DNA from 2 places in the Bacillus sp. NEAU-Y102 genome. Region 2 is predicted to be linked to the other one. Evidence: predicted binding sites of a transcription regulator. Region 2 holds the regulator's gene; the other holds the start of a gene.

Region 1 (15,745 bases), on a different contig from region 2:
CTTGACTCTGTATGAAGCGCTAAAATCATACGTTGTAAGTCATCATCACTACGGTCACTCGTATAACGATCAACAAGTTCAAAGAAGATTGTATTATCTTCGATTCCGTACTCTTCTTCTAATATGTCATCTAGCACTTCTTCTTTTAACAATTCATTTTCTGTTTGATTCGCAATACGGAAACGAGGATCAACATCCAGCATGTAGTAATATCCTCTAATTACTTGTAAACAGAATGAGTGAATTGTTGAAATGGAAGCTTTATTTAATAGGCTCAGTTGCTTTCTTACATGCTGAGAGCCTGGTTCATCAATTAATACCTTTTCTAACGCTTCCCCAATTCGATTTTTCATCTCTTGCGCTGCTGCATTTGTAAATGTTACAACGAGCAGGCGGTCGACATCGACTGGATTCTCTTCATTAATAATCTTTTTAATAATACGTTCAACTAATACTGCTGTTTTACCTGATCCAGCTGCAGCCGCAACTAAAATATCACGTCCGTTCGCTACAACAGCTTTCCACTGGTCATCTGTCCATTGACTACCTTCTGGTTTTTTAGGCCAATTTTCTATCATTCTCCGCCAACCTCCTCTCTTATTTTCTCCATCGCTTCACTATCTTTCATATCTTTTAACGTACGGAATTGATTATCTTCAAGTGACTCATCAAATTGACAAACAGATTTGAAGTTACAGAACGTGCACGCTGCTTTATTTCCCATTTTATAAGGAGCAATATCGATAACACCTTCTGTAATATCTTTTCCGATATTTTCAAACGTATGGTGTACATATTTTTGCAGTACGTTAAACTCTTGCTCACTTGCAATACTTGAACGCGCACTAAAGCTACCGTCTTTTTTCAGGCCAGCAGAAATAATATCTGAACTTCCTGTTGAAAGTTTGTTATCCATTAAACGAACAACGTCCGCATCTCCTAATACGAGTCCTTTCATTTTAAATTTCTTTAAAATTTCTTTTTCAATTTCGGCTTCAGATGCGTCACCTTTCATTTCAACAATTGGATTATGGATATGAAAATACAATACACCCGCTGGTGATGCTGCTTGGCCTTTTTTCATCCACGTCTGTGCATTCGAAGTAACAACATCTAAATACGTTAACATTTGAAGTGCTAATCCGTAATACACTTCTGTTAAATCTAACGCTTTTGAACTTGATTTATAATCAATAATACGTAAGAACGTCCCGTTCTCATCTTCTGCCTTATCAACACGGTCAATACGGCCGACTACTTCCATCTTCACACCATTTGGTAGTGAGAATTCCATCGGCGGAAGTGATCCTGTACCGCCCATACCGAATGGCACTTCTAAATCAACTGGTACGAATCCGCTCGACTTCGCATGTTCACGAAGAATGATTGACGTACGGAAAATGATTTGTTGTAGTTTTTGTTTTAAATAGAAATGACGGTTTGAACTTAATAAAATTTGTCGTTGTAATAACGGTGCAATTTCTTCTATTACTAAAACAGAAAGATGCTCGCACTCTTTTATGGATAAATCCGCCCAAGTACGGTTTTCACGCAATAACTTGTCCGCAATTTTCTTTAATGCCGCATGGAATAATTCGCCGATGTCCGGTGCATCAAGCTTGAAAATATCACGCTCTCTAAGTGATAAACCGTGCTGTGCAAAATGAGCGTATGCACAACGGTTAAATAGTTCCATACGAGAGACGCTTCCTTTAATTATATCTCCATATAAATCTCTACTTACTGCTGTACTTAGTTTCTTCGCACGATTTCGATAGAATAAACTTGATAAGACGCGGCTACTTTTTTGTTTCCATTCATCTGAAGTTACGTAGAAATTATATACGTCCCACCAAAAGTCTAAATTCCCTTCAAATCCGTATCGCTTCCACGTTTGTAGTTGCTGCATAACGTAAGATAACGTTACTTCTGGCGTTGCTACGTATGAAATTTGTTCTGAACGTGATAAATCGTTTACGTCATTCGTAATAAATGAATCTTTCACATTAGGGAACATTCTTTTTATTTTCTTAATAAAGCTAGACGCAAGTAACGTCTTTCCTTCTTCATCTGCAAGCGGGCATGAAATGTATAACCTCTCAGACGCTCTCGTTACCATTTGATACATAACGAACTGTTCTTCTAACAAAGTTTGTCTCGTCGTTGGCGCTAATTCAATCCCTGCCGCACCAAGAACTTCTCTTTCCTCATCAGAAAGCATACCTTCATCCATAGGTGCTGCTGGAATGACCCCCTCATTTACACCTATAATAAACGTTGCTTTCACGTCAGATAACCTGGAGTGATCAATATTAGCAATTAACACTTGGTCTAATGACGGCGGAATGTTAGCAAATTGAAGTGCCTCAAGACCTGTCGACATAACGTCCGTAAACATAGAAAGAGACATTTTCTCTTCACCAAGCATCTCTACAAATGTATCAAGAAGACTCATTACTTCTTCCCATACTTGTTCATGATCTGTCGCAAATAAGAAATCTCCACTTTCTTCTGCACGTATACGTAATTCTTCTAGCTTCTTCGAAACATCCAGTTCTTCTAAAAATAAGTAAACTGCTTCACACATTTGCATAACTGTTCCTGCACGCTTTAACCTTTTTTGCATGCGAATAACAGGTGGTCTTACAACGTCACGTAACCTATTTATTTTCTCTTCCATTTCACGTTCACTGTCTGTAATCATCCCGTTCGTATCATCAAGAGAACGATAACGGCGATACATCCATGGATCCTCTGAAGTCCACCTCTTTCCTTGTACACCGTACGCTAAACAGTAATTTTCAAATTCATCCATTTCTTCACGCATCGTTTCTTTTCTTACGTCTAATGGATATAAAAGCTCTGTTTTCACGCAGCGGAACACCGCATCATAACGCCAATTCCCACTAATAATCTCGAGTGCAGAACGAATACATTCTACTAATGGGTGGTGTGACATCGGGCGTTTTTCATCGATGAAGTGCGGGATATTATAATCTGTAAATAACGTTCGCATCACATCGTAATAACTTTCCCCATTACGAAGAAGCACTGCAATATCTCGGTAACGATACCTTTCATCCGCAACAAGTTTACGAATTTCACGAGCAACACCTTCTACCTCCGCTCGTAAATTCGCAGCTGTGCTAATCGTTACACTCGCTTCACCGTTAAATTTTTCATTCGGACGCGCTTCATAATGAGCTTCTAAATGCGCTAATGCCGGAGAATGAAAACGCGGCTGTTCCATAAGTGGAATTGTTTTTTCAATTTCTATTTTCTCTTCACGCGCTACTTGTTTGATTTTTTCATACGTTAACGTCGTTTCATAAAATAAATCGAGTTCATTTACTGGCTGTGCTAACGTTTTTTCATCTATCGTTAACGTGATCGTAACTCTCGCTCCGCAAATCATAAGCTGTCTTACAATCTCTAACTCTTGCGGGGAGAATGAATGAAATCCATCTATATAAATTTCCGCACCATTTACATATTCAGACTGCGGAAGCTTTTCCACTAGCAATTGCAGGTAGTCTTCTGAATCTAAATATTTTCCAATTAAAGCACGTTCAAAATCATCGTATAATAGCTGTAAATCATACACTTTATTCGCTAGTAACTTTTGTTCGGCACTGCTACTATGCGCATCCAATTGTTGCCACATTTCATATACGTTAGATGGCGTTACATTGTAACGTTTAAACTCTGCAATCATACTGCCAAGATGTTCAAAGAAACCGTTTTGCTCCGCTGCTTTTTGGAACACCGATAATCCATCTTTACGAGACTCTACAATTTTACGGAGTAACATATGTACACCCGCTTCATCAATATGAAGACGACTCGCTCCGCCAACTTCTTGTAGTACCTTCCACGCTAATCGTGAAAAACTAAAAACTTGTGCCCGAATAGAACCTCTTACATCCTCACTTCCAATTAACGCCTGCTGCGTCTGGAATGTCATCTGTTCTGGCACAAGATATAATATTGTTTTCCCTCTCGGGCGTTGTTTTAACTCTTCTTGCACTTCGCGTAAACAAAGTGTACTTTTTCCACTTCCCGCTCTACCAATCACAAATCGAAGTGACATGTAACCCCACCTTTCACTTACATAACGAACGTTAGTTTGCTACTATAATTGTATTATAGTACACGAAAAAAGACAAACTGAGTTGTTTGTCTTTTCTATACTTCTATCTATTATATCAACCTTTTGAAAAATTCGTTTGCACCTCTTGAATTGGCCAATATCGCAAATCAACTTTACCGACGACTGTATCAGCTTTTACAAAGCCAAAGTGTCTACTATCCCAGCTCCCGAGCCGGTTATCACCTACTACAAAAATAAACCCGGGTGGCACCAGCTTTTCTTTCGTTAACTCTTCTAATGTAAAGTCGCCTGTTAGTTGCCTTCCATTTATCTCTTTCTTATATTTCTCTAGATACGGCTCATCAATAAATTGTCCATTTATATATAACTTATCATGCTTATATTCAATATGATCTCCAGGTAAACCGATAATTCGCTTTACATAGTCCTCTTTTTTATTCGCATGAAACACCACAACGTCAAATCTGTTCAAGTCCCCAACTTGATAACTCACCTTATTTACAACGAGCATATTACCATCTTGCAATGTCGGCATCATTGACTTCCCCTCTACAACATACGTTGAGAAGAAAAACGTTCGAAAAAATACAGCTAATAATACACCAATTAAAATTGTTCGTATCCACTCTATGCCTTCTTTTTTCAAAGTTTTCTTCATCCGCTTCTCCCCTTATCCTTTAATACTGAAGCTTTCCTTTACAAAGAAGACTATTCTTAATGTAGTTCTAACTTTACTTCAATTTTCTTACCGACATACCATAAAATAAAAATACCAATCGCTACAATGACTGATTTCACCGGATTATGAATAAATGACATTAAATCATGACCGATATACGTTAAAATAAAAATCATCACAAGTTTTCCGAATGCTAACGCTAGCCCAAACTGTTTTACACTAATTCGTGATAAACCAGCGACAACATTTATTAGCGCTGACGGTGTAAACGGAAAACAAAATATAACAAAAATCGGTGCGAATCCTTTCCTTTCAATCCACCCCATTGCTTTTCTTACTCTCTCATGCTTATTTACAAACGAAAAGAAACGACTGCGACCAAAATGGCGGATGATGAAAAAGACAAGTAATGCACCCATTACTGATCCAAGCCATGAATAAAGAAAACCGAGCCAAAAGCCAAATGCAACAGCATTCGCCAGTACAAATACAATAAGCGGTAATGCTGGAATCAACGCCTCTATCATCGGTAAACCAATACCAAGAAGTGGTCCGAACGCTTTATAACTCTCAACAATATGATCCATATTTTCTGGTGAAAAATACTCTTTGATTGTCTGAAAATCCATTCTACACTTTACCCCTTTACTCTAAATACTATCCCTACTGTATCATTGCTTATATGAAAGAGGAAATGGTAGATACGACATATGGAGATGTATTTATTAAAGTTTCCATATCTTTCATAAGAATTCCTTCATTATTTAGCTATGATAATCTATCAATATTCGACAGGAAATTTCGTTCGTTTTGTTATTTAGGTGGTTTTCCGATATTTTTATCGGTAAATGAAATTACAACTCGGTTTTTCTAACACATCTCTTTATCTATAAAGATTGATAAAATGAAACTTTAATCAACCCTCACCAATCCGGCTTTTACAGGCAGCAGGGCCCCACCTAACTTCTTTGCTTTCGCTGAATTTTGATGTGTGCGTCTTACTGCCCGGTAAATAGCGGATAAACAAAAAAAGAATGGGGATTCCCCCATCCTTTCACACTTCGCCTTCCTTCACAAAATACACTCTCTCATAAGCAGGTCTTAATGTTGATTCCTCTTTTTTATCAATCTCTTTAAAACAAGGGCTCCCTTGTTTTTTCCTACGATCTTCATATTCAGTACGCAATTTCGCTGTACGATTTTGTTGATTTTCAAAACTAGTTTTTGATATTTCTAATTTCACAGCAAAGCCATTTATAAACCTAATAATAAGATTTCCATCTTTTAATTCTTTATTACCTTCAATATAAAAATGAGACAACCAAGCGCACTCTTTTCTAGAGTAAGAATAGGTAGGGAAAAAATAAAGTTGATCTGTAGGACTAATCGCAATCGGTGCTTTATGTGTAATATGAGTTAATTCTTTCGTTCCTTCTTTTCTGCCTAAGAAACTAGAACCATGCTTTCGGCAACTTCTTTCTATAATATCTAGTGGTTTTTGAAATACGAAAAAAGAATCATTCATTTCAACGACTCGCGTAACAATTTTCTTTTCACTTAGAATAACAGGAAGTAAGGCCATCGTATTTTTCGTTACAACATAATTTTCGACATAGCGTTCCACTTTACTTTCCATACTCTATTATCTCCTTTTTTCCATTTATATTAGCAGCTGCATATATAATTTTAGCACCTATGAAAAGAAAACGGATTGCACATTCTACTATTTTACATTAATTTATTATTTATCAAACATTCTTCAAATTTCAAAATAAATATATAAAAATAACAAGATGGCATTGTGCACAAAAAAGCATTTATACTGCTATAAATATTTGAAATCACTTCCTCATTTCACATCATTACAACAATTAACTTTGTTATAATTAAAATGTAAATCCAATATATGGAGGGCCACTATGGAAGAAAAAGAGATCCAACCATCGATTCAAATGAAAAATAGTAGCGTCATTATCGTGAAAAATTCAGCTAGTATTATATTCGGTTTATTTTTTATTCTGCTATTCTTTGCCAAACCGTTTCGTAAATCAAAATGTACAGAATGTAAAAAACGTGAGAAGAAAAACGTAGTGAAAAAAGAGTAAAAGGCCTTCCTTTTTGGAAAGCCTTTTTACATTTGTAGTATCATTTTATTTATTCTTCTTCACCCTTAGAAAAACAACTATATTTTCTTCCAAGGTTCTCTACATCTTTTTTGATTTGTAATATGATCTTTATATAAAACATGAGAAAGAGTATTTGTACTTGTTACTCGCTTTTAATTTTTACTAAAAAATTTAAATTTGTACATTTTTTCCATTACTAACAATTCGTCAATTAATTAACTTTGTAATATAAGTTTTGTATATAATTTCATTCAAAAACACAATATATATAAGTAGCCATTTATAATTACATTTCTTTTTATCAAATTCCAAAAAGGAGCTGTATACTATGGATAAAGAAAATCTATTAAGTCAGCAGGTTAATAGCATCCCCTCAGATGCTCTGAATACTCCTAGCAAGGAACAAGAACAACTGTTAGAAACATCATCTCAAAACGTACAAAATTCCAATAACAATACTAACAAAAAAGATGAGACTCAAGGTCTATCTGGAAAAGATTCCCCTATTTCAATAAAGAATACAAACTTATAGTTATTTACTATCATACGCAGCAAATGCTCTTGCTGAACTAATTCTTATACAGGAACTAATACGCATTCCCGATAATTTTTTACCAGTTGTAACATAGAAAAAGAGATTTAGATATAAAAACAGGCTCTGAAAAAAATTTCTGCACAACCTAAAAAAAAAAAAAGGATGGCATTAGCCATCCTTTTTTCCATCATCAACTATAAAATTATAGTTTGATTACGTTTTTAGCTTGAGGTCCACGGTTACCGTCTTCGATTTCGAAGCTAACTTTTTGACCTTCTTCTAAAGATTTGAAACCGTCAGTTTCGATTGCTGAGAAGTGTACGAATACGTCGTTTTCGCCTGGAACTTCGATGAAACCGAAACCTTTTTCGTTGTTAAACCATTTTACTTGTCCTGTTACTGCCATAATTATTTCCTCCTAAGAAAATACAAATTTTAAATTTTTTAGTCTTCCTGTCTAAAAAAAGAATCCACACATTATCAAATACGAAACATAAACTAGTTCTCACATACTTTTTCTCGTTCGTTTTCAGCACTTGATAACATATGGATTGCTTAATTTAACTATTCAACTGACACCATCATAGCACATTAAAATAAAATGTACAATCTTTTTCTAAAATGGAATTTCTAATTTTTAGTATTTCTTATAAAATATAATTATCTCTATTCCAAATAAGGAGGAATTTATGAACAACAAAATTCCTAGAAAAACATTAAAAAGAATCGAAGAGGATATTGAAAATAATAATCTTGGAAAAGCAAGAGACAGATTGCACGGCCTCATCTTTACATACCCAAATGAATTACATCTTCGAAAACAACTCGGAGATATTTATTATAAATTACAATATCCAGAAATGGCTGGACGTTACTGGTATCTAGAGGAGCATAAAACAGATATTATGCATGAATCATGTTTATTATTTGAGAAATCAATGGGAAATAACCCTCATCATATTGCACGCGCTTTAAAGTTTAAAGGCGATTCTAACCATATAAAAGCTTTGTATAAAGATCAACCTTTATCTTCAGTGCAGAAGAAAGTAGCAGAGGAGTTAATTTATGAGTATAAAGAAACATGGCAAGATAAGCTAGTTCCTTTTGGCTGTCTAGCATTCCTTGCTTGCCTTCTCTTTTCTGCCATTGTTGGTCTATTCACTATTTGGAATTGGATTTTTTAATTATAGGGGGAATTTTCACATGTCAAACTACGATAACGAAGAAAAGCTAACAGGCGGAAACGTTTCGAACGTATATCGTTCTGAAAATACTGTTCGTCGAGAGTTAAAGCCAGATAGCGCAAAAATCCATAAGCTATTACAACACTTAGAAAACAAAGGATTTCATTATACTCCAAAGTTTTTAGGTGTAGATGGAGAAGATAGAGAGGTTTTATGCCACAATGATTTTGCCATATATAACATTATTTTTAATAATGAGAAGCCAGTAGGGATTATTGATTTCGATGTTGCTGCTCCTGGTCCAAGACTATGGGATATCGCTTATACACTTTATACTTGTGTGCCTTTAAGTAGAGTGTATTATACAGAATCTGGTGAAGCCATTCATTATGAATCATCGCAACATGCAGATCGTATTAAAGAGAGAGTGAAATTATTCGTTCAGTCCTATGGTAAAAATATGGATGAAGATTACTTAGGAATGGTGTTGCTACGATTAGAAGGGTTATGTACATATATGAAACGAAAAGCGCAAGAAGGCGACTTGAATTTCCAAAGAATGATTGATGAAGGACATCTAGAGCATTATGAGAAAGATATGAAGTTTATTCGTAATCATAGGGCTGAGTGGCGTTGATTTAGTAATAAAGAAAAGTTAGTATCGTTTTTTGCCGATAAATTGATATCTCTTTTCGAATCGTTCACAAAATAACAAGGGGCCCCCTTCAAACAGGTGCCCCTTCCTTTTATTTCGTAAACTGTGCTTCTTCTGTAGATCCTTTTAACGCTGTCGTTGATGAAGTTCCGCCTGTAATCACTTGTGCAACTTCATCAAAGTAACCTGTTCCTACTTCGCGTTGATGACGTGTTGCAGAGTAGCCGTGTTTTTCTGCTGCAAATTCAGCTTGTTGTAGTTCAGAGTATGCTGCCATGCCGCGCTCTTTATAGCCACGTGCTAGTTCAAACATACCGTAATTTAATGAATGGAATCCAGCAAGTGTTACGAATTGGAACTTATAACCGTAAGATGCGATTTCCTTTTGGAAGCTCGCAATTGTTTTTTCATCTAGTTTTTGTTTCCAGTTGAATGAAGGTGAACAGTTATATGCAAGTAACTTTCCTGGATGCTCCTTATGAATTGCGTCCGCAAATCGTTTTGCATCTTCTAAATTTGGTTCCGACGTTTCACACCAAACGAGGTCTGCATACGGTGCATACGCTAAACCGCGCGCAATCGCTTGATCAAGACCTGCATTCGTACGGTAAAATCCTTCTGGTGTTCTTTCTCCTGTAATAAATGCTTTATCAACAGGATCGATATCGCTCGTAATTAAATCAGCTGCATCTGCATCTGTTCTTGCAACGATAATTGTTGGCACTCCCATTACATCTGCTGCAAGACGTGCAGAAATTAAATTACGTACCGCTGTTTGCGTTGGTAGTAGTACTTTTCCACCTAAATGGCCACATTTTTTCTCTGAAGATAATTGATCTTCAAAATGCACACCTGATGCACCTGCTTCAATCATACCTTTCATCAGTTCGAATACGTTTAATTGTCCACCAAATCCAGCTTCTGCATCTGCTACAATCGGTACGAAATAGTCTGTATCATCGCTTCCTTCCATATGTTGAATTTGATCCGCACGTTGAAGTGTTTGATTAATTCGTTTCACTACAGCAGGTACGCTGTTCGCTGGATATAAACTTTGGTCTGGATACATATGTCCAGAAAGGTTTGCATCAGCTGCCACTTGCCAACCACTTAAGTAAATCGCTTTTAACCCAGCTTTTACTTGTTGCATCGCTTGATTTCCTGTTAATGCGCCAAGTGCGTTAATATAGTCTTCTGTATGAAGCGATGTCCAAAGCTTCTCAGCACCGCGGCGCGCTAATGTATGTTCAATATCAATTGATCCGCGCAGGCGAATTACATCTTCTGCCGAATATGGACGTGTGATCCCTTTCCAACGCTCATCTAATTCCCAGCTTTCTTGTAATTTCTCGATTCTTTCGTTTTTCATTTATTCCATCCCCTTTTCATTTTTTATAAAATTTCATAACCTGGTAATGTTAAAAATGGTACGAATTCATCATTTCGAACGAGATTTGTAAACAACATTGTCGCCTCTTGGAATCTCCCTTTCTTAAAGGCTTCCTTACCAATCTCTCTTTCTATTTTTGCTAATTCTTCTTCTTTTAGCTCTTCCATTAATTCAAGCGTAATATTACGACCATCATTTAGTTTTCCACCTTCATGACGAATCCATTGCCATACTTGTGCTCTTGAAATTTCAGCAGTTGCCGCATCTTCCATTAAGTTATAAATGGGTGCTGCTCCCCGTCCGCTTAACCAAGATGCAATATATTGAATACCTACGCTAATATTCATGCGAAGGCCCTCTTCTGTAATCGTTCCCACCGGTACCTCTAGTAAATCGTTTTCTGTTACACATATTTCTTCACGTTTTCTGAAAATTTGATTTGGTGTTTTCATAATGTGATTAAATACTTCCATTGCAACCGGTACAAGTCCAGGGTGAGCAACCCAAGTCCCGTCATGACCGTCTAAAGCTTCGCGCTCCTTATCAGCACGCACTTTTTCAAAAGCTGCTTCATTCGCTTCTGGATTATTTTTAATCGGAATTTGTGCCGCCATTCCTCCAATTGCTGGTGCATTACGGCGGTGACACGTTTGAATTACTTTCAAAGAATACGAACGCATAAATGGCGCTGTCATCGTGACTTGTGCTCTATCTGGTAGTAAGAATTTATTATGATTACGGAAACTCTTTAAAAAGCTAAAAATATAATCCCATCTTCCACAGTTTAAGCCAGCAGAATGATCTTTTAGCTCATACAAAATTTCATCCATTTCAAACGAAGCGTGAATCGTTTCCAGTAACACAGTTGCTTTAATCGTTCCATTTGGAATGCCGATATATTTTTGAGCAAATACGAATACATCATTCCATAATCTCGCTTCTAAATAACTTTCCATTTTCGGTAAGTAAAAGTATGGGCCGCTCCCTTTTGCTAAAAGAGCTTTCGCATTATGGAAAAAGTACAAGCCGAAATCTACTAAGCTACCTGACATATTTTTCCCATCAACTTGCATATGCTTTTCCTCTAAATGCCATCCTCTTGGACGTACAATGAGTACAGCTGTTTTCTCATTTAATCTATATTCTTTCCCTTTATCATTTTCATGTGAAATCGTTCCCTTTACTGCATCTCGTAAGTTGATTTGACCTTCCACTGCATTTTCCCAAGTTGGTGAATTCGAATCTTCAAAATCCGCCATAAAAAGATGCGCTCCTGAATTTAAAGCGTTAATGACCATCTTTCTATCTACCGGTCCAGTAATCTCTACGCGGCGATCCTCTAAGTCTTTTGGCAGCTTGGCAATTGTCCAATCCGCTTCACGTATGTGTTTTGTTTCTTCTAGAAACTTCGGAAACTCCCCTGCATCAATTCTCTTTTGTTTTTCTACACGTTTTTGTAAAAGTTCTATGCGGCGCTCATTAAAATTCTCATGTAGTTCCTTCAAAAAACTAAGCACCTCAGGTGTCAATATTTCGTTGTACGCTGGTAACATTTCTCCAACGAGTGTAACCCGTGAAGTTTGCGTCGACATATTAGCATCCCCTTCTTAAACTGTTTTATAACAGATTTGATTTTATGTTTTATATTATATAACAAATCTTCGGAAAAGGAAGTTTTTTTTGAAAATTCATTTCACTTTTTTTCAAAACGCCATGCTTTCGCGCTTTATTCCATACAAAAAAGGCCGCTGTTATACAACAACGACCTTTTTTGTATTATTTTTAAATTTTACTTTGACTAGTTAAACTTTATTACTGCCCTTGTTCCATATCATGCAATATTGCTCTATGTAAAAACTGTGCGTATTGTTCTCTCGTTACCTTCATAGACGGACCGAATTTACCTTCTCCGATTCCCATTGTAATACCATTTGTTTGTATTGCACTAATTGCATTCGTTGCCCATGAATTTGCTGAAACATCATTAAAGTTATGAGATCCCTTTGCCTGTAAGTCAAAAGCATTCGTAAGAACTTGTGCCATTTCCGCACGCGTCAACGTCGCCTTCGGTCTAAAGTTTCCATTCTCGTCTCCCTGGAAAATTCCGATTTCCGTTAAAGCCAATATTTCCTCGATAAAGCTTGTTGAATTTTCATCGATATCTCCATATGGGTTTTCATATTCATCTTGTTCTTCCATATCAAACACACGGTAAATTAAAGCTGCAACTTGCTCACGTGTTACATTATCCCCAAAACCGAATATTCCATCGCCATATCCCAAAATAATTTCTTGTTCCGCTAAATCATGAATCGCCTCATATGCCCAATGCCCTTTTGGTACATCTTTAAATACAATTGTATTTGTTTTTTGCAACGGTGCACTTTCCGCTTTTACATTGTTACTCTCTGCTGAGAATAACACCCCACCCATAATTGTTAATGCTGTAGCTGTTTTTAATAATTTTTTGCTCATTACATTTCCTCCCCAATATGTATATGTTTTTTCAAATATACATAACAAATAGTATATTTTCCGACACATTTCGTGACGGTTTTGTGAATCATATTACACATCATGTCTTTTTTATGGGGTTGATTATAAAGCTTATGTATAACATTAAAAATACATAAAAACGAATAATAATTCTTTTTTAAACAAACAAAAAAGCACAAATATTTCTATTTGTGCTTTCATATTTCACTCTATCTCCAATCCTCTTTCAAATGATAATTAATAATCGCATTATTAATAAATTGAGCATATTGTTCTCTAGGTACAGGGCGATTTAATTCATACATGCCATTCCCAGTTCCTCTTACAACATTATTAGATTGTAGCGCACTAATTGCATCTTCTGCCCAGTGGCCTTTTGGAATATCTTTAAATGTATGTTTTTGCTTCGTTTCAAAAGTAAATGCTCGTTTTAAAATGACAGCCATTTCCGCTCTAGAGACTGGTGCTTTCGGCCTAAAGTTCCCTTGCCCATCCCCTGTAAAAACACCACGTTTTGTTAACGCCAAAATTTCCTTTTTAAAAGTTGTTGTACTATCAGAAATATCTTTATACGGATTCGCTACTGATCCTTCTTCTTTCATTTCAAGTGTTCTGTAAATAATACCAGCTACTTGTTCACGTGTTGTAAGATCACCAACACCATACTTCCCGTTTCCATACCCTAATATAATTTTATGATATGCTAAATCCATAATAGCGTCATATGCCCAAAACCCGTATGGAACATCTTCAAACACAATCATTTGTGGATACTCTTCCGCTTTTACAGGCGTCACATTCGTCCCTGCAAATATCCCTCCTGCCATTGTCGCAATCATCATTACACCCAATATTTTTTTCTTCATCGTCCTCTCTCCCTATTTCATTCAAATAAAATGAACTTCATTATTTCAGGAGTACTATTTTTTGGTGAATGTAAGATAAAATGCAAATCTTCTAGAAGAAATATTTCCACTACCTTTCTGCTTTATGCCTCCTTCTTTCTTTTTCAAAAAGGAAGTTGTCACATCTAAGGTGTCATATACTAAAACATTCTACAATCTCTTTATAAACTCCTTTTCACTTTACAACTTCCCTTTATTGGCGCGTAAAGGAGATGCCTAATGAAGGTTACTATATTCATGATTTATATTTCAGAGGTAGCATTCCTCTCCACTGATAACTCGCCTTCTCTTCCCTTGCGAAAAGTTAGCGCCATCCCTACAAATATAAGGATAATCCCAACTACTTGCATACTAGTTGGTCTAAATCCGGTAAAAACAGTATCTAATAATATTGCAACCGCAGGATCTAAAAACACTAATACAGAAATAATTCTCGTCGATAAATGTCTTAAACTGTCAAAAAATAAGTAATATACAAATCTAGTATGTACAGATCATCACCTTGAAAATGCTCGAAATCTAAGAATAGTAGTAATAAAAAAAGCATCCTTTTTTCTTAAAAGAGGATGCTTTTTTATATTTATTAACACTCAAATATGCTACTACTTTTGAAGAGTAAATTGGGCAACTATTTGTTTTAATTTTCCTGCTGCGTTATGCATATGTTCAATTGAAACCGAAATCTCTTGAACAGATTTTTCTTGCTGTTGAATAGACTCTTTTACCCTATCAGTTCGGTCAGATGATCTTTGGGAAATTTGAGCCATGTCTTCTGCAGAAGCCGAGATTTCCTCACTACTCGCTGCAATTTCATCTGTAGACATAGATACCGTTTGAATTTGCTCAGATACTTGCTGTACTTTTTCTGTAATTGTTCCAAATACTTTTTCTGTGTGCATTACTACTTTTGTACCTGCCTGTACCTCATTATCTACTTTCCCCATCATATGTACCGTATGGTTCGTTGTTCCCATAACTTGAGTAATAAGATTCTCAATTTGTTTTGCAGAATCACTAGATTGTTCTGCTAATTTCCGCACTTCATCTGCCACAATTGCAAATCCTCTACCACTTTCACCAGCACGTGCAGCCTCAATTGCGGCGTTTAATGCTAATAAGTTAATCTGAGAGGTAATACCTTGCATAACATCAATGATTTTAACAATTTCTTCTGATTGTTCTTTCATAGTCTCTACTTGTTTCACACCGCTATGTACCGAATTTTGGATTGTATCCATCTGTTGAATCATTTGTTTCATTAATTTGTTACCATTCTCTGCATCTAATGCTGATTGAGCAGACAATTCATTTACAGAGGACGATGTATTGACTATACTCTGCATTCCTTGTGTCAATTCTTCCATCGCACCCGCAGTTTGTTCCATTGCTTGCATTTGACTCTCTGCACCATTTGCAACTTCTTCAATATCCATAGTGATTTTCTTCGCTGCACTACTAGATACTTCTGATGCAGATGCTACTCCGTCTGCATGTTGGAATAAAAGCTGAATATTATTCTCTACTTCTTGCATATTTGTTCTTAGCCCTGCAATCATCTCGTTAAAATTACTTACTAATACACCTAATTCATCCTTAGCATTATAATCACCATGTACAGTTAAATCTCCTTCTTTCGCTCTTTCCATCATACGACTAACCGTTTG
Region 2 (15,745 bases):
CCATCTTGTTCTCCCCAAACTTCATATGTTTCGCCACGATTCAATTGGCGAATTACACTAGACTGCAAAGATGGTCCACTTCTCAAATTCACATTATCTCCATTAATTATAGCAACCCCGTACACTGGAGTTGCATTATTAGGCGGGGAAACATTCCCTCCACCACTTGCTCCATTCCCTTGTAAAGCTTCTAGTGAAACTGCAGCTGATACATCACAATTTCCTACACCTGAAATTTGTCCAGAATCTGTGTACTGCCATGCTGTCCACGCTGTCCATCCACCAGCATCAGCAGGCGGTGTACTCGAGTATTTAGCAACCCAAAGCGGAATATCACTTAATCCGCTAATTCCGAACTCATTAATATACCAAACTCCTGTATATAACATTACATCTTTTCCAGTAGCCTGTTTCACATAATTTATGAAGCTTCTTGCCCAATTCGATATAGCGCTACCAGTTAAATTACTATTAATCGGATCTTTTGGTGATTCTAAATCCAGAACTGGCATTAAGTCTGTCTGGTTACTTTGTAATATACTCACAAAATATTTCGCCTCTGAAATTGCATCATTTTGTTCTGGGCGTGCAAAATGGTATGCACCAATTAATACATTCGCACTTCGGGCTGCTTGTACATTTTTAGTAAAAGTAGGATCAATGTAATCTACACCTTCTGTCGCTTTTGCATACGCTGCTGGAATTCCAGATGCCTTCACTGCATTCCAATCAATATTCCCTTCCCAATGAGACACATCAATAAACGTAACATTTGAACTCGATCTGTTTTGCATATAAAATCTCCTATCAATTTTTTTACTTCGTATACATACAATATGTACAAGTTTCATAAGAGGACACGACATTTATGCTATAGAAACAAAGAGTAAATATATTTTGTATACAAAATAAAAAAAGACCTTGTATTTACAAGGCCTTTTGCAAACTCCCTTTATTTTGTAACAAGTACATATTATAATACAAACCTTGCTCAATTAGTAATTCTTGATGTGTTCCTCTTTCTACTATCTCTCCATCATGCATCACAAAAATTTGATCTGCATCTTGAATTGTAGATAACCTATGCGCAATGGCTATCGTCGTTCTACCTTTTCGCATTTGTTGCAACGCTGTTTGAATAGCCTCTTCTGTTTCTGTATCGATATTAGCTGTTGCTTCATCTAATACTAATACTTTCGGATTCGTTGCTATCGTTCTAGCAAAAGCAATTAATTGTCGTTGACCGCTTGAAAATGCTGCACCTCTTTCTACTACTTCTGTTTCATACTGCTCTGGTAACTTTTCAATAAACGTATTCGCTTGCACAAATCGAGCAGCTTCTTTTACTTCTTCATCCGTAATTTCTTCATTATACATACGAATATTTTGCTTTACATTTCCAGCAAATAAAAATGCATCTTGCAATACGAGTCCTATTTTCTTTCTAATTTCTCGTTCTTCAAATTTTTCTAAATCTACACGGTCTATTACAATATTTCCCGACTTAATATTATAAAATCGCATTAACAAATTCATAATCGTACTTTTTCCGCTACCAGTATGCCCAACAAAAGCAACCGTTTGCCCTTGTTTCACGTGAAATGATACATTTTTTAAAACGTCACGCTTTCCATCATATGAAAAAGTAACATTTTTAAATTCAATATCTCCATCGACAACTTGAGGATTCTCATTGCCTTTTTGAACCGGTGCTAAATCTTTCTCGTCCATTAAATGAAATACACGTGATGACGAAACAAGTGCCTGTTGGAAAAAGGACAATTTCATCATCATCTCATTTACAGGTTGGAAGAAACGATGTATATAGTTAACAAAAGCATATAAAACTCCTACTTCAACAGGGCTCTTTAAAGCATCAATCCCAAATAAACCTAGTACTAACGCAATAGCTACAATATGTACTAAATCCGTAGCTGGTCGTAAAAGTAATGCGTCTAACTTCAAAGTACGTCGCCCTGCACTATAATGTTTATTATTCACTTCTTCAAACTCTTTTCTCATACGTTTTTCTTGTCTGAACACTTGAACAATATTCATTCCTTGTATGGACTCGTTCAATTTTGCATTTAACACGCTTAGTTGATTACGTACTTCTAAATAAAAAGCTGCACTTTTCCGGCGATATAATACCATAATCGCGAACATTATCGGAATTAATATGAGAGAAAATAACGCTAATTTTACATCTAATAAAAACATCGCTATTAAAATACCTACTAAAAAGACTACATTTTTCACAAATGTTGATAATACACTGACATAAAAATCTTTAATCGCTTCCGTATCATTCGTTATACGAGATACGAGCGTACCAATTGGCGTACGATCAAAGAAACTTAATGACAGATTTTGAACATGTTCATATACTTCAACTCGCATATCTTGAACAATCTTAAAAGCAATGTTCTGAAAGTACAATAGATTTAAATACGTAAATAATACTTTTAATAAATGAGCAACTATGTAAATTACAAATAAAGTAACGAGTGCTGATCGTTCAAAATCCCGCGGTACTAGGTGTTCATCAAGGAATTGTTTAATTAAAAAAGGCCCCATCATTTCCGTTACTGTCGCACCAACTAAAAAGATAAATGCTAAAGATAGCAACCCTTTATATGGCTTCATATAAGAAAGCAATCTACTTAAATCACTTCGCTTCTTCTCTACCATCATACGCCTCCTTTCTCGACTAAAGCTTCTAATTGCTGGCTTTCATACATTTCCTTATACCAGCCTTTTTCCTTCATTAATTCCTCATGTGTACCTCTTTGTACAATTCTACCTTCATCAACAACAAGAATAAGATTAGCATGCTGAATTGCACTTAATCGGTGTGCAGTAATAATCGTCGTTTTCCCTGCTCTTTCCCTCTTTAAGGCACTTAAAATTGTCTCTTCTGTTTTTGCATCTACCGCTGATAAACAATCATCCAAAATTAAAATTTCAGCATTTGTTAATAAAGCACGAGCAATAGAGATCCGCTGTTTTTGACCACCAGATAACGAAACGCCTCTTTCCCCTACTACTGTTTCATATCCTTCTGAAAATTGGAGGATATCATTATGAATACAAGCAATCTCTGCAGCTTGGGTAATTTCATTATATGTAGCATCCGCCTTTCCAAAGGCAATATTCTCACCAATACTTGCTGAAAATAAAAAATGATCTTGCGGCACATATGAAATGGCAGAACGGACACCATGAAGTGTTAAATCTCGAATATCTCGCTCCCCAACTTTTAATTCACCATTAAAATGATCATACTCACGGATTAAACATTTTAATAAAGTCGTTTTCCCTGCACCTGTACGTCCTACAACTCCTAGCGTTTCGCCCTTCTTCAAATCAAAGTGAATATCGTTTAAATGTAACAGTTCATTTTTCTTATACGAAAATGAATCAATGGCAAATGAAACATTACCGCTCGCTATCGTATGTACAGCATTTTCTCTATTTACTACATCTGATTTTTGTGAAAGAATTTTTTCTACACGGTCATATGAAGCACGCCCACGCTCCATAATATTGAACAACCATCCAAACGCTAACATTGGCCAAACGAGGGTACCTAAATATGTCGTAAATGTAACGAGATCACCTACTGTTAATTCACCTCTTACAACTAATACCGATCCGTAACATACTGCAATTAAAAAAGAAAATCCAACGATAAGAGCGATTGTCGGATCAAATAACGAATCAATACGTGCAACTAACACATTTTTATGCACAACATCTTCTGATTTTTTTCGAAACGCCTGCAAATCTTCTTTCTCTTGTCCAAGCGATCGAATCACTTTCATTCCACTCATACTCTCTTGCACTTTATCATTAATTTCCGAAAACGATTGCTGTGCTTTATGAAACCTTTTATGTAATAACGTTCCATAATAATTTGTCGAAATGGCTACAATCGGCATCGGAATTAAACTTAACAATGTTAACTTCCAACTAATTGTAAAACCCATCGCTACGAGTACACATCCCCCAACAGCTAATGAATCAACAAGCGTTAAAACACCCGCTCCAGCAGTTTGCTGGATTGCTTGAATATCATTAGTCGCATGTGCCATTAAATCACCTGTTCGATTTGACTGATAGAAAGATGGACTCATCTTTGTAAAATGTTCATATAAATTTTTTCGTAATTGGCGAGCTAATTTTAATGAAGACCCGAAAATCATAATACGCCATATGTAACGCAATATGTACATCGTAATACCTACAATTACTAATAGTACAACCCATTTTAGTAACTTATCGGTCGTCAATGTTTCATCATTAATTTCATCTACAACGATTCCAATTACTTTTGGTGCTACGAGCTCTAAAAGTGCAACGCCAAATAATAAAATAATTCCGGTTATGTACGCTCGTTTTTCTTGTTTAAAAAACCACGCTAAATTCATAAACACTTTCATTTTTTTCCTCCTCCCTTAAAATGAGCGATGTTTTCAGTTTACCAAAAATACAGAATTTTTAAAAGTTTTAAAAACTGTAACTAACAAAAAGAAAGACACTCTTAGTGAGTGTCTTTTAGCGCTTATTTCATTTGTTGCTTGTTCATCGCGCTCATCATTTGATTGATTTTCTTTTGGGAAGGTTTTTGTCCCATTTGCATCATCATCATTTTTAACATTTGTTCGTTAATTGGTGGATTTTTTTGTAAGTAATTCATCATGTATTTGCGGGCAATGAAAAATCCTAACGCCACGCCTGCTACTAGTGCTACTACGCCCACTAGAATACCTAACCAAATTGGCATATATTTTCCTCCTTCATGTTGTCTACCTTACAGTGTACTAAAACCTTTTCAATAAGACAAGATACAATTCGACATTTTTTACACATATGTTCGTACTTGTTTTAGAGGATTCAGCCATCCGTACTTTGTATTTTCATAATCCATAGCTAAAAATGTTAATTCACACTTTCTTAACACCTCAAAGAAAGTCGTTTCCATAGAGACATTTCCAGAGGTATTCATACGAATATAGTGCGGTTTCACCATTATTTCACCGTACTCCGCTCCCGTATAAAGTGTATGTGTATGATGTGTTCTATCATATTTACCAAGAACGCGCAAAGCTTGTTCTAATTTATGATGAATTTTCATTACTTGCAATGGTTTCGTTATATACATCATTTGTTTATATAACACTTTTTTCTCCGAAAGGGACCCAGATTCTGAAAATCGAGCAAATAAATCAAAAAACAAATATTCACGACCAAAATAAGATTTCGCAATATCCTCTTGAATTAAATACAATTCATACGTTTTCATTTTTCCCCTCCCAATCTGGACAACCTTTTCCCTTCATTATATATAAGAAAATTTGCAATGATTGTCTGACTGCGGAGAGATAAAAAACTTTTTCTGTCGAAAAAACTCATTTACATAGAAAAATCTCTCCATGCCGGAGAGATTTTTCTGAAATCATTAAAGCATTTCTTTTACTTTACGAACAACGTTCTCTACAGTAAATCCATACTCTTCCATAATCTTCTCACCAGGAGCAGAAGCACCGAATGTATCGATACCTAACACATCTCCTTCAAGACCTACGTAACGGTGCCATCCGAATGTAGCACCCATTTCGATTGCGAAACGTTTTGTTACTGCTTTTGGTAATACAGATTCTTTGTACTCTGCAGGTTGAGCTTCAAAACGATCCATAGATGGCATGCTGACAACAGCTGCGTCAACGCCGTCCGCTGCTAATGCTTTTTGAGCTTCAACAGCTAGGCTTACTTCAGACCCAGTTGCAAGTAAGATAACATCAGCCGTTTCTTTCTTGCTTGCAGAAACTACATATGCACCTTTTGCTACTTTTTCATACGTATCATCTTTTGCACCTTCTAATGTTGGAAGGTCTTGACGAGTTAATACTAAAGCAGTTGGTTTGTTTGTAGATTCTAAAGCCAGTCTCCAAGCTGCAACAGATTCGTTACCATCAGCTGGACGGATAACAGAAACGTTCGGCATTGCACGAAGCGCTGCTAATTGTTCGACTGGTTCATGTGTTGGACCATCTTCACCAACAGCGATACTGTCATGTGTGAATACATACGTTACTGGCAATTGCATTAATGCTGCAAGGCGAATTGCTGGACGTAAGTAATCAGAGAATACGAAGAACGTACCACCGTAAGTTTTTAAACCGCCATGTAATGCAATACCGTTCATTGCTGCACCCATTGCGAACTCACGTACACCGTACCAAATGTTTTTACCGCTGTAATCGTCTCTTGTAAAGTCTTTTTCATTATTCATGTATGTTTTGTTAGAACCAGCAAGGTCAGCAGATCCACCGAAGAATGATGGTACAGACTCTGCAATTGCATTAATTACAGCACCAGAAGAATTACGAGTTGCTGCTTTTGATCCTAATTCATAAGTTGGTAAGTTTTGCTCCCAACCTTCTGGAAGTTGACCGTTCATTGCTGCTTGGAATTCGTTTGCTAATTCTGGGTATGCTTGCGCATATTCACCTAGCATAGTGTTCCACTCTGCTTGCGTAGTTTCACCAACATCTTGTACTGTTTTACGGAAGTTGTCGTATACCTCTTCTGCTACGTGGAAGTCTTGTTCAGCAGTCCAAGCATATGCTTCTTTCGTTAATTTTGTTTCTTCTACACCAAGTGGAGAACCATGTGAAGCTGATTTTCCTGATTTGTTTGGAGAACCGAAACCAATTGTCGTTCTTACTTCAATTAGCGTTGGGCGTTTTTCGTCAGCTTTCGCTTCTTCAATTGCTTTCGCGATTGCTTCAATATCGTTTCCATCCTCAACACGGATCACTTGCCATCCGTATGCTTTGTAACGATCTTCTACACTTTCAGAGAATGAACGATTTAAATCGCCATCTAATGAAATATCGTTTGAATCATAAAGCACAACAAGACGACCTAATTGTAAATGAGCAGCTAATGAAGATGCTTCAGCAGAAACGCCCTCCATTAAATCTCCATCACCACAAATAGCGTATGTATAATGATCTACTACATTATACGCATCACGGTTATATTTAGCAGCTAAATGTCTTTCAGCCATTGCCATACCTACAGCAGTTGCAATACCTTGTCCAAGTGGACCAGTCGTTGCATCTACACCAGCTGTATGACCGTACTCAGGATGTCCTGGAGTTTTGCTTCCCCATTGACGGAAGTTCTTTAAGTCATCCATTGTTACATCATAACCAGATAGATGAAGTAGGCTGTATAATAACATTGAACCATGACCTGCAGATAATACGAAACGATCACGGTTAAACCACGTTGGGTTATTTGGATTGTGTTTCATAAATTGAGTCCATAATGTATAAGCCATTGGTGCTGCACCCATTGGCATTCCTGGGTGACCAGAGTTTGCTTTTTCAATCGCATCGATGGATAATGTGCGAATCGTGTTGATAGAAAGTTGTTCGATTGAATGTGACATGCTATTCTTCCCTTCGCTTATATTAGTAAACGTTTTATACATTTATATGATAGCTTCCCACGCAAGATTATACAACATGTATCGACAAATATGTTGATATTTTTTTGATTTTTTATAAAAAAATCAATGTTTCCGGGAATGTATGGGCATTCAATATGACATACTTTTTCATTATTTTTATTTTAAAAAGAAAGGGAATTATCTGTATATTTATACAAATTTCTTCTATACTTACGTTTTTAAATACGTTTTTAAATACGTTTTTAAAAATATAAAAAGCATCTAACTTCGATGCTTTTCAAATAAGTTAAACAATCCGTTTGCGAATCGAACTTGAAATCAAATCAATTATAATTACCATTAAAATAATACCTAATAAAATAATCCCAACACGAGACCAATTCCGTGAACTCAGCGCAAAAATTAAAGGTGTACCAATCCCTCCTGCTCCGATAACCCCTAAAATCGCAGCGGATCGTACATTAATTTCAAATCTGTATAACGTATACGATAGAAAGTCTGGTAACACTTGTGGTAACACTGCATACCAAAGTATTTGAAAACGGTTTGCTCCTGTTGCTAGTAACGCTTCCGTCGGTCCTTTATCTATGTTTTCAATTCCTTCTGAATATAGTTTTCCTAACATTCCAATAGAATGTAATCCTAAGGCTAACACTCCTGCAAAAGAGCCTGGACCAACAGCTTTTATAAATAAAAGAGCCATAACTAATTCAGGAAACGTACGAACAAAACTAAGTACAAATTTTCCAGATCCTGAAGTTAATTTTCCACTACTCATATTCGTTGCCGCCCAAAAGGCAAACGGAACAGATAAAAATGCAGAAATAAATGTACCTAATATCGCAATTGCCAACGTATCAATTAATCCATGCAATAAATCTTCACCATCTGGCAAAGATACATACGACCAGTCTGGATTCAATACCCCTGTCATAATTGCTTTCGTGATTTCACCTGCTGTGTCCTTTATCCCTTCTAATGGTACTCCTGAAAAGGCCCAAACATAAACAAATGTAATTGCTATAAAAATAACCCAGCGATATACACTCGGTTTCTTCAGTTTTGGCACAATCATCGTCGTTCTATTCATTATAGTTTCTCCCGCAACAATGTACTAATGTAGTCAATTAACAAAACAACAATAAGGGTATAAATAATTATAGAAGCAGTTTGTTGATATTGTAAAAATCCAAGTGTACGATCATAATATAGTCCAATACCACCTGCTCCTACTAAACCTAGGACAGTCGCTGCACGTACATTCACCTCAAATGTATATAGTACATAGGAAACAAAGTGTGCTTTTACTTGTGGAATGACTCCATAAATAATCCATTGCACCTTAGTAGCCCCTACAGCTGTCATCGCTTCTAGTGGGCCAGGGTCAATTGATTCAATTGATTCATACAACAATTTCGCTACAAGTCCAATTGAAAAAAAAGTAAGAGCCAAAATACCTGGAAGTGGCCCAATTCCAAAAATCGCTACGAAAATAGCCGCCAATAATAAATCTGGTATCGTTCGTATAAAATTTAAAATCATTCGAGCTGGACTGTATAAAAATGTGTTAGTAAACACATTACTTGCTGCAAACAATGCAAGTGGAATAGCTAAAATCGCTCCTAAGGTCGTCCCAATAATCGCCATACGTATTGTATCTAACATCGCTGTTGTAATAACTTGAAAATAACTCCAATCAGGTGGCACCATTTCTTTCAATAGATCTACCATATTTGGAAAACCGTCTACCAGTTTTGAAAATGATGCATCTACTTGTACACTACTACTCCACAACATTAAAATAACTAAAATAAACGTTAACATATGTTTCAATTTACTCGGCGGCTTCGGTATTTCATTTGAATATATCGTCACGTCATTCATTTTACTGCCACCTCTAATAATTCGCTTTTCTGAGCAACGTCCCCATAAATTTCAGCAAATTTTTCATCCGTTGCTTCTTCTACTAAACCGTCAAAAACAATTTCTCCTGCATGTAATCCGATAATGCGTGTCGCATATTGTCTAGCCAAATCAATAGAATGTAAATTTACAATTGTCGTGATTCCAAAATCTTCATTAATTTTTTTCAAATCATCTAGCACTTGCTTTGTCGTAAGTGGATCTAACGATGCAACAGGCTCATCTGCCAATATGATTTTTGCTTCTTGCGCCAATGCTCTAGCTATCGATACACGTTGCTGTTGTCCTCCTGATAATTCATCAGCACGTGCATATGCTTTTTCTAAAATATTCACTCTTTTTAATGCTTGAAATGCGAGCTCCACATCTTCTTTCGGAAACAAACCTAACGTTGTACGTAGTGTGGAATGATATCCAACACGACCAGCTAATACATTTTTTAATACTGTTGATCGCTTTACAAGGTTAAAACTTTGGAAGATCATACCGATATCCCGGCGCATACGCCTTAATCCTTTTCCTTTCGCAGAAGTAATAGACTCACCTTCAATAATGATTTCTCCTTCGGTAATCTCATGAAGACGATTTACGGATCTGAGAAGTGTAGATTTTCCGGCTCCGGATAATCCGACCATTACAATAAACTCACCTTTTTGAATCTTTAAATTTATATTATTCAATCCCTTTGTGCCATTCGGATACATTTTGGAAACATTTCGAAACTCTATCACACATCTTACCTACTTTCAGTGTATTATCAATAACTAAAAAACGGCAAACTAACTGAAATCTCACACCTTCCAGCTAGCCGCCATTTCACTATGTATTATTGCGTCTTCACTGTCTTTCCATATTCACGAACAATATCAAATTTACTATCATCAGATTTAATATATCCTTCATGGGAATATACTTCTTTAATGATTTTACGGCCTTCCTCATTTTTTCCAATTTCAATGAAAGCATCTTGTAATTTCTTACTCCACTCTGCATCTAAATCCGAGCGTACAGAAATTGTATCGTTCGGAATTTTCTCAGTAAATTTCACTATTTTCGTTTGATCAAATATATTCGGATAATCTTTTTTTACAATATTACGAGCATCTTGGAATACAACAGCTGCATCTACATCACCATTTAAAAGTGCAATAAGTGACTGATCATGGCCTTTTAATGTAACAGGTTTCACATCCTTTAGCGGATCAATTCCCTCTTTTAATAGAACAGCTGCAGGCCATACATATCCTGCTGATGATGTTACATCTTGATAACCAATTTTTTTACCTTTTAAATCTTTTACACTATTTATATTAGAGTCTTTTTTAACAACAAACTCAGATTTATAATAGTCTACTAAATCTTTTGTAGGAGCTCCTGTTTCATCCTCTACTCCAAAACGTTGTGCTTGCAAAATTACATTAGCAGCCTTCTTTTCATGTGCTAACACGTACGCTGTTGGCGGTAAAAACCCTACATCTACTTGTTTAGATGCCATCGCTTCTACAATTGTATTGTAGTTAGTTGAAATACTAACTTTTACCGGAATATTTAATTTATCGCTTAATAGCTTTTCCAATGGTTTTGCCTTCGCCTCTAGCGTATCCGCATTTTGAGAAGGAACAAATTGAACATTTAAGGTCTTTGGTACATAATCTTTTTTCGTATCTTCATTTTTACTTGCACTTGATTCTTTCGCTCCGCAGCCACTTAATAATCCCGCCGCTAGTACAACTGTTGTACTCATTGCAAAAACTTTTTTCAACATATTAATGCCTCCATTTTTCTTGTTATGAAATAAGCTTCCGTAAACATGAAGAAATATATCACATATTTTGATGCACAATTTGTTATTTACAGAATCTTTACACATTCTATACATTCACATCAAAATTCACTTCACATATTTGATATGATGAATTGGAAGATAACAATAGAAAAGGTGAGTCATATTGGAACAAAATCAAACTGTAACTTTAAACATCTTATTAACAAGCGATATACATGGCACTGTTTATCCCATTTACTACCAAGATAACTCCCCGGCAGAACTTGGTTTAGCTAAAATTTCTACTCTTATAAAAAAAGAACGTTCCCAAAATACAAACGTTCTTTTAATTGATAATGGTGACTTCATTCAAGGAACACCATTTACTTATCATTATGTTACATACGAAAAAAACAAAAAAAACCCAATGTCCTTATTAGCGAATTACCTACAGTATGATGCTGCAGTTATCGGCAATCATGAATTTAATTACGGGATGGACATATTAAATAATGCTGTGACTACTGCGAACTTCCCGTACCTATCAGCAAACATTTTAGATAAAAACATAAAGAAACCCTATTTCGGAAAACCTTATATAATCAAACAGATTGAATCAAATATAAAAATTGCTATTTTAGGGGTAACAACACATTACATCCCAAATTGGGAACAGGCCCATCATATTAAAGATTTACTATTTGAAGATGCATTAGAGACTACAAAAAAATGGGTTTCTTATATTCACGAACACGAGAAACCAGATTTATTAGTCGTAGCCTATCACGGTGGATTTGAAAGTGATTTACAAACCGGGGAACCGACTGAAGTGTTAACAGGTGAAAACCAAGGATATGCAATGTGCCAGGAAATTGAAGGCATAGATCTTTTACTAACAGGTCATCAACACCGAGACATTTCTCACACAATGGCTAACGGTGTAACAATTTTACAGACCGGATGCAATGGACACTCAGTTGGAAAAGTAAAAGTAACATTCGAAAAAATGAAACATAAATGGGTGAAAAAAGAGAGTTCTTCTGAATTATTATCTGTACAAGGGGTTGCAGCGGACCAAGATGTACTTTCATTGGTAGCCGATTACGAAGAGAAAACACAAAAGTGGCTTGATCAACCTATTGGAATTATTGAGGGGGACATGCAAATTTCAGATGCTATGCAAACTCGTTTGCATGATCATCCTTTTATCGAGTTCATAAATAAAATACAGATGGATATAGCTAATGTATCAATTTCTTGTACAAGTTTGTTCCATAATACATCTCCAGGCTTCCCAGAACATGTAACAATGCGTGACATCGTTTCTAATTATATTTATCCAAACACATTAAAAGTAATTAGAATAACTGGAGCAGATATAAAAGATGCTCTTGAACTCTCTGCTTCTTATTTCACATTAAAAACAGATGGATCCATCATCGTAAGCCCTACCTACATAGAACCAAAGCCACAACATTATAATTATGATATGTGGGAAGGGATTTCATATGTATTAAACATTTCAAAACCAATTGGTGAAAGAGTAGAATCTTTACAGCATAACAGTGCTCCTCTTAATATGAATGAAGAATATGACGTTGTAATGAATAATTATCGTGCAAGTGGCGGGGGAAATTTCTTTATGTTTCAAAACAAACCGGTAGTAAAAGATATACCCACTGATATGTCTGAACTTATCGCTAATTATATATTGGAACATAGAACGATAGAAGCAACCGTTAATAACAACTGGAAAGTTATTAAATAAGGATTTTTACAAATAAAAAAGATGGGCTTCGCCCATCTTTTAATTTAATTTTGCATTATCTTGCTTTTTTAAAGCTTTTAATTTCGTCGGTGTAACATCTGTACCTTCTTCGTTAACAACTTTAATACCTTTAAGTTCGTTTAACATATTTTGACGAAATCCTTTTAAATATTGTTCACGTAGCGATTGACGCTCACGTTGCTCTTCTTCAGTTAAACCTTCAGCTTTTGCTTTTTTCGCTAAGAAGTTAATGCGTTCAACGAGTTCGTGATTAATCATCTCGAATCCCCCTTCTAATCAAAACTGATTATTATCATACAATAGTTACTCTTCTTTATCAAGCAATTGCTTCGTATACTCTACATATCTACGATGTACAGTCGCCTTTGAAACATTATGACCAAATCCACGTAGTGTTGCTGCAATTTCTTCAAACGTGAGTTCACTTTTTCGCAAACGTACAATTTCCTCAATTGGCACTTCTTTTTTCTCTCTTCCTACACTTAAATGACGATTTTTTAAATTATTTTCTGGACGATAACCTTTTTCTACTGCACGTTGCATACCTCGTTTAATTTTCAAGTTATGAATCTTCCTTTGATATTCTTCAACAATACCAATAATATCTAATACCATCGAATCAGAATCCGACAATTGTAATTCACCATTATGTGTATGTGTATATACTTTTATGCCTTCTTTATGTAAACAATGCATTAATGCAATCTTCGCATTCCCTCTACCAAGGCGCGTTTCATCTTGTATAAGTAACACATCAATTTGTTCGTCCCGAATTGTATCTAACACCTCTAATATACCGTCACGTTCAATTGTATACCCACTAGCCTGCTCTTCAATCACCTTCGTAACATTCATTTGATAGCGCTCAGCTAAATGCAATAATTCATCTTTTTGACGTAATAATGATGTTTCTTGCGCTTCTTTCGTTGTACTCACACGTGCATAAATAATTGCATTCATTTTGAACCCCTCTTTCTCCCTATCATTTCCCTATAGTGTAACATAAATCCGCCATTTGTTCGAACTTATGTTTGTAGAATGTTTTTTCACATGTTATACTTATTAATAAGAAAAATGAAAGAAAACGAGGTGTTAGAAAACATGGAAAAGTTAACGAAACGCCAGCAAGACATTCTCGACTTTATTAAGCTAAAAGTACAAGAAAAAGGATATCCACCTTCCGTACGTGAAATTGGTCAAGCAGTCGGCCTCGCTTCTAGTTCTACAGTGCACGGACATTTATCACGATTAGAAGAAAAAGGATACATTCGACGCGATCCAACAAAACCACGTGCCATTGAAATTTTAGGCGAAGACCGAATGGATACGGAAACACAATCTGTTATTCAAGTTCCAATTGTCGGAAAAGTTACTGCTGGTTTACCAATTACAGCGGTCGAAAGCGTAGAGGAACATTTCCCACTTCCAGCTAGCATTGTTTCCGGAGCAGACCAAGTGTTCATGTTACGTATTTCTGGAGATAGTATGATTGAAGCTGGTATTTTCGATGGAGATTTAGTTGTTGTTCGCCAACAACAGTCTGCATATAATGGTGAAATTGTAGTCGCTTTAACAGAAGATAACGAAGCAACTGTTAAACGTTTCTATAAAGAAAAAGACCATTTCCGTCTACAACCAGAAAACTCTTCATTAGAACCTATCATTTTAAAACAAGTGTCAGTTATCGGGAAAGTAATTGGCGTATATCGTGATTTACATTAAAAATAACAAAAAGAAGATAATTACCTTATTTATATACGGTAATTATCTTCTTTTTGTATTTTGATAGATTTCCATGCACTCTATTTCTTATTAACGAGTTTCAATCGTGACATCTCCAGCAGCCGTTTTACCGCTAATCTTTTTACTACCATTTCCAATTGTTACGTTATTATTTTCTTCATTAAAAATTGTTACATCTCCGGCAGCACTTTGCCCAGTAATTACCGCATCTTGTGGTTTTTCCGATAAAGTAATATCTATATCTCCCGCAGTTGAACTTGCTTCTAGATTATACTTAGAATCATGATCTTGAATATTTATTTCCCCACTTGTTGTTTTTGCGGTCACTTTCCCTATTACTTTTTTAAAGTTCACCTCACCAGCTTTTGTAGATCCCTCCACATTCTTAGACGTTACTTGTTTCAGCTCTACTTCTCCAGCAAGTGTTCTAACACTTACACTATCACTTTTCACATCACTCATTTCGATTTGTCCAGCAGATGAATTTACTTTTACATCTTGATAAGAGCGTTCGGGCACAAGGAGAGTCAATTTAGACGTTTGGAACCTAAAATCGTAAAAAGAAAAATCAAATGAAGCACCTTTTTCTCTTTCCCCAATAATTTTTAATGTGTCACCATCTTCTGCAATACGAATCTCTTGTTTACGTACATCTCCTGATTGCTTTACATAAAAAGAAGAGTCAGGAGATTTTTGGATAACAATATCTCCGGCATCTAACTTAACTTCTATATTTTTTAATGTTTCGTTTTTAATTACATCTTCTTTATCGCCTTTTTCAGCAGTTTGTACTGCTTTTTCATATGTTTGGGAAATTCCTATTACTCCAATAATGATACAAGCGATAGCGATTAAAAATAGTTTTTTCATCATTTACTCTCCTTTTATCATTTTGAAGTTCCATATTACGTATCGTACACACAATCTCTTAAACCACTTTGTACTATAAAAAGCGATAATACATAACAACAAACCTACTCCAACAAACGTTATACTAACGAAAAGATCCAACCATATAAAAGTACCCATAAATACTTTTCCA

Evidence for each region. Region 2 encodes LexA, which represses DNA repair genes until DNA is damaged. Its sites were predicted from a motif close to CGAACATATGTTCG; they were not measured.
Region 1: a site for LexA is predicted at 4,116-4,129, ahead of addB (helicase-exonuclease AddAB subunit AddB). Genes of this name have one in related genera too.

The regions. Positions count from the first base shown of each region.
Region 1 is NZ_JBTWFK010000002.1:378,631-394,375, forward strand. It holds gene addA (helicase-exonuclease AddAB subunit AddA) at 1-578, opposite strand, end outside; gene addB (helicase-exonuclease AddAB subunit AddB) at 575-4,090, opposite strand; gene lepB (signal peptidase I) at 4,206-4,769, opposite strand; gene ACYFX0_RS08425 (TVP38/TMEM64 family protein) at 4,826-5,419, opposite strand; gene ACYFX0_RS08430 (competence protein ComK) at 5,845-6,426, opposite strand; gene ACYFX0_RS08435 (hypothetical protein) at 6,710-6,895, shown strand; gene ACYFX0_RS08440 (hypothetical protein) at 7,245-7,448, shown strand; gene cspA (RNA chaperone/antiterminator CspA) at 7,654-7,857, opposite strand; gene ACYFX0_RS08450 (DUF6584 family protein) at 8,141-8,635, shown strand; gene ACYFX0_RS08455 (phosphotransferase) at 8,655-9,272, shown strand; gene aceA (isocitrate lyase) at 9,382-10,659, opposite strand; gene aceB (malate synthase A) at 10,683-12,272, opposite strand; gene ACYFX0_RS08470 (S-layer homology domain-containing protein) at 12,493-13,155, opposite strand; gene ACYFX0_RS08475 (S-layer homology domain-containing protein) at 13,386-14,042, opposite strand; partial or broken gene ACYFX0_RS08480 (EamA family transporter) at 14,324-14,625, opposite strand; gene ACYFX0_RS08485 (methyl-accepting chemotaxis protein) at 14,684-15,637, opposite strand; partial or broken gene ACYFX0_RS08490 (MCP four helix bundle domain-containing protein) at 15,632-15,745, opposite strand, start outside.
Region 2 is NZ_JBTWFK010000001.1:606,167-621,911, forward strand. It holds gene ACYFX0_RS02935 (GH25 family lysozyme) at 1-794, opposite strand, end outside; gene ACYFX0_RS02940 (ABC transporter ATP-binding protein) at 928-2,691, opposite strand; gene ACYFX0_RS02945 (ABC transporter ATP-binding protein) at 2,691-4,442, opposite strand; gene ACYFX0_RS02950 (YneF family protein) at 4,565-4,786, opposite strand; gene sirA (sporulation inhibitor of replication protein SirA) at 4,865-5,305, opposite strand; gene tkt (transketolase) at 5,462-7,462, opposite strand; gene phnE (phosphonate ABC transporter, permease protein PhnE) at 7,770-8,573, opposite strand; gene phnE (phosphonate ABC transporter, permease protein PhnE) at 8,573-9,367, opposite strand; gene phnC (phosphonate ABC transporter ATP-binding protein) at 9,364-10,137, opposite strand; gene ACYFX0_RS02980 (phosphate/phosphite/phosphonate ABC transporter substrate-binding protein) at 10,233-11,171, opposite strand; gene ACYFX0_RS02985 (bifunctional metallophosphatase/5'-nucleotidase) at 11,356-12,939, shown strand; gene ACYFX0_RS02990 (DUF896 domain-containing protein) at 12,979-13,218, opposite strand; gene ACYFX0_RS02995 (YneB family resolvase-like protein) at 13,264-13,920, opposite strand; gene lexA (transcriptional repressor LexA) at 14,062-14,682, shown strand; gene ACYFX0_RS03005 (DUF4097 family beta strand repeat-containing protein) at 14,773-15,576, opposite strand; gene ACYFX0_RS03010 (DUF1700 domain-containing protein) at 15,577-15,745, opposite strand, start outside.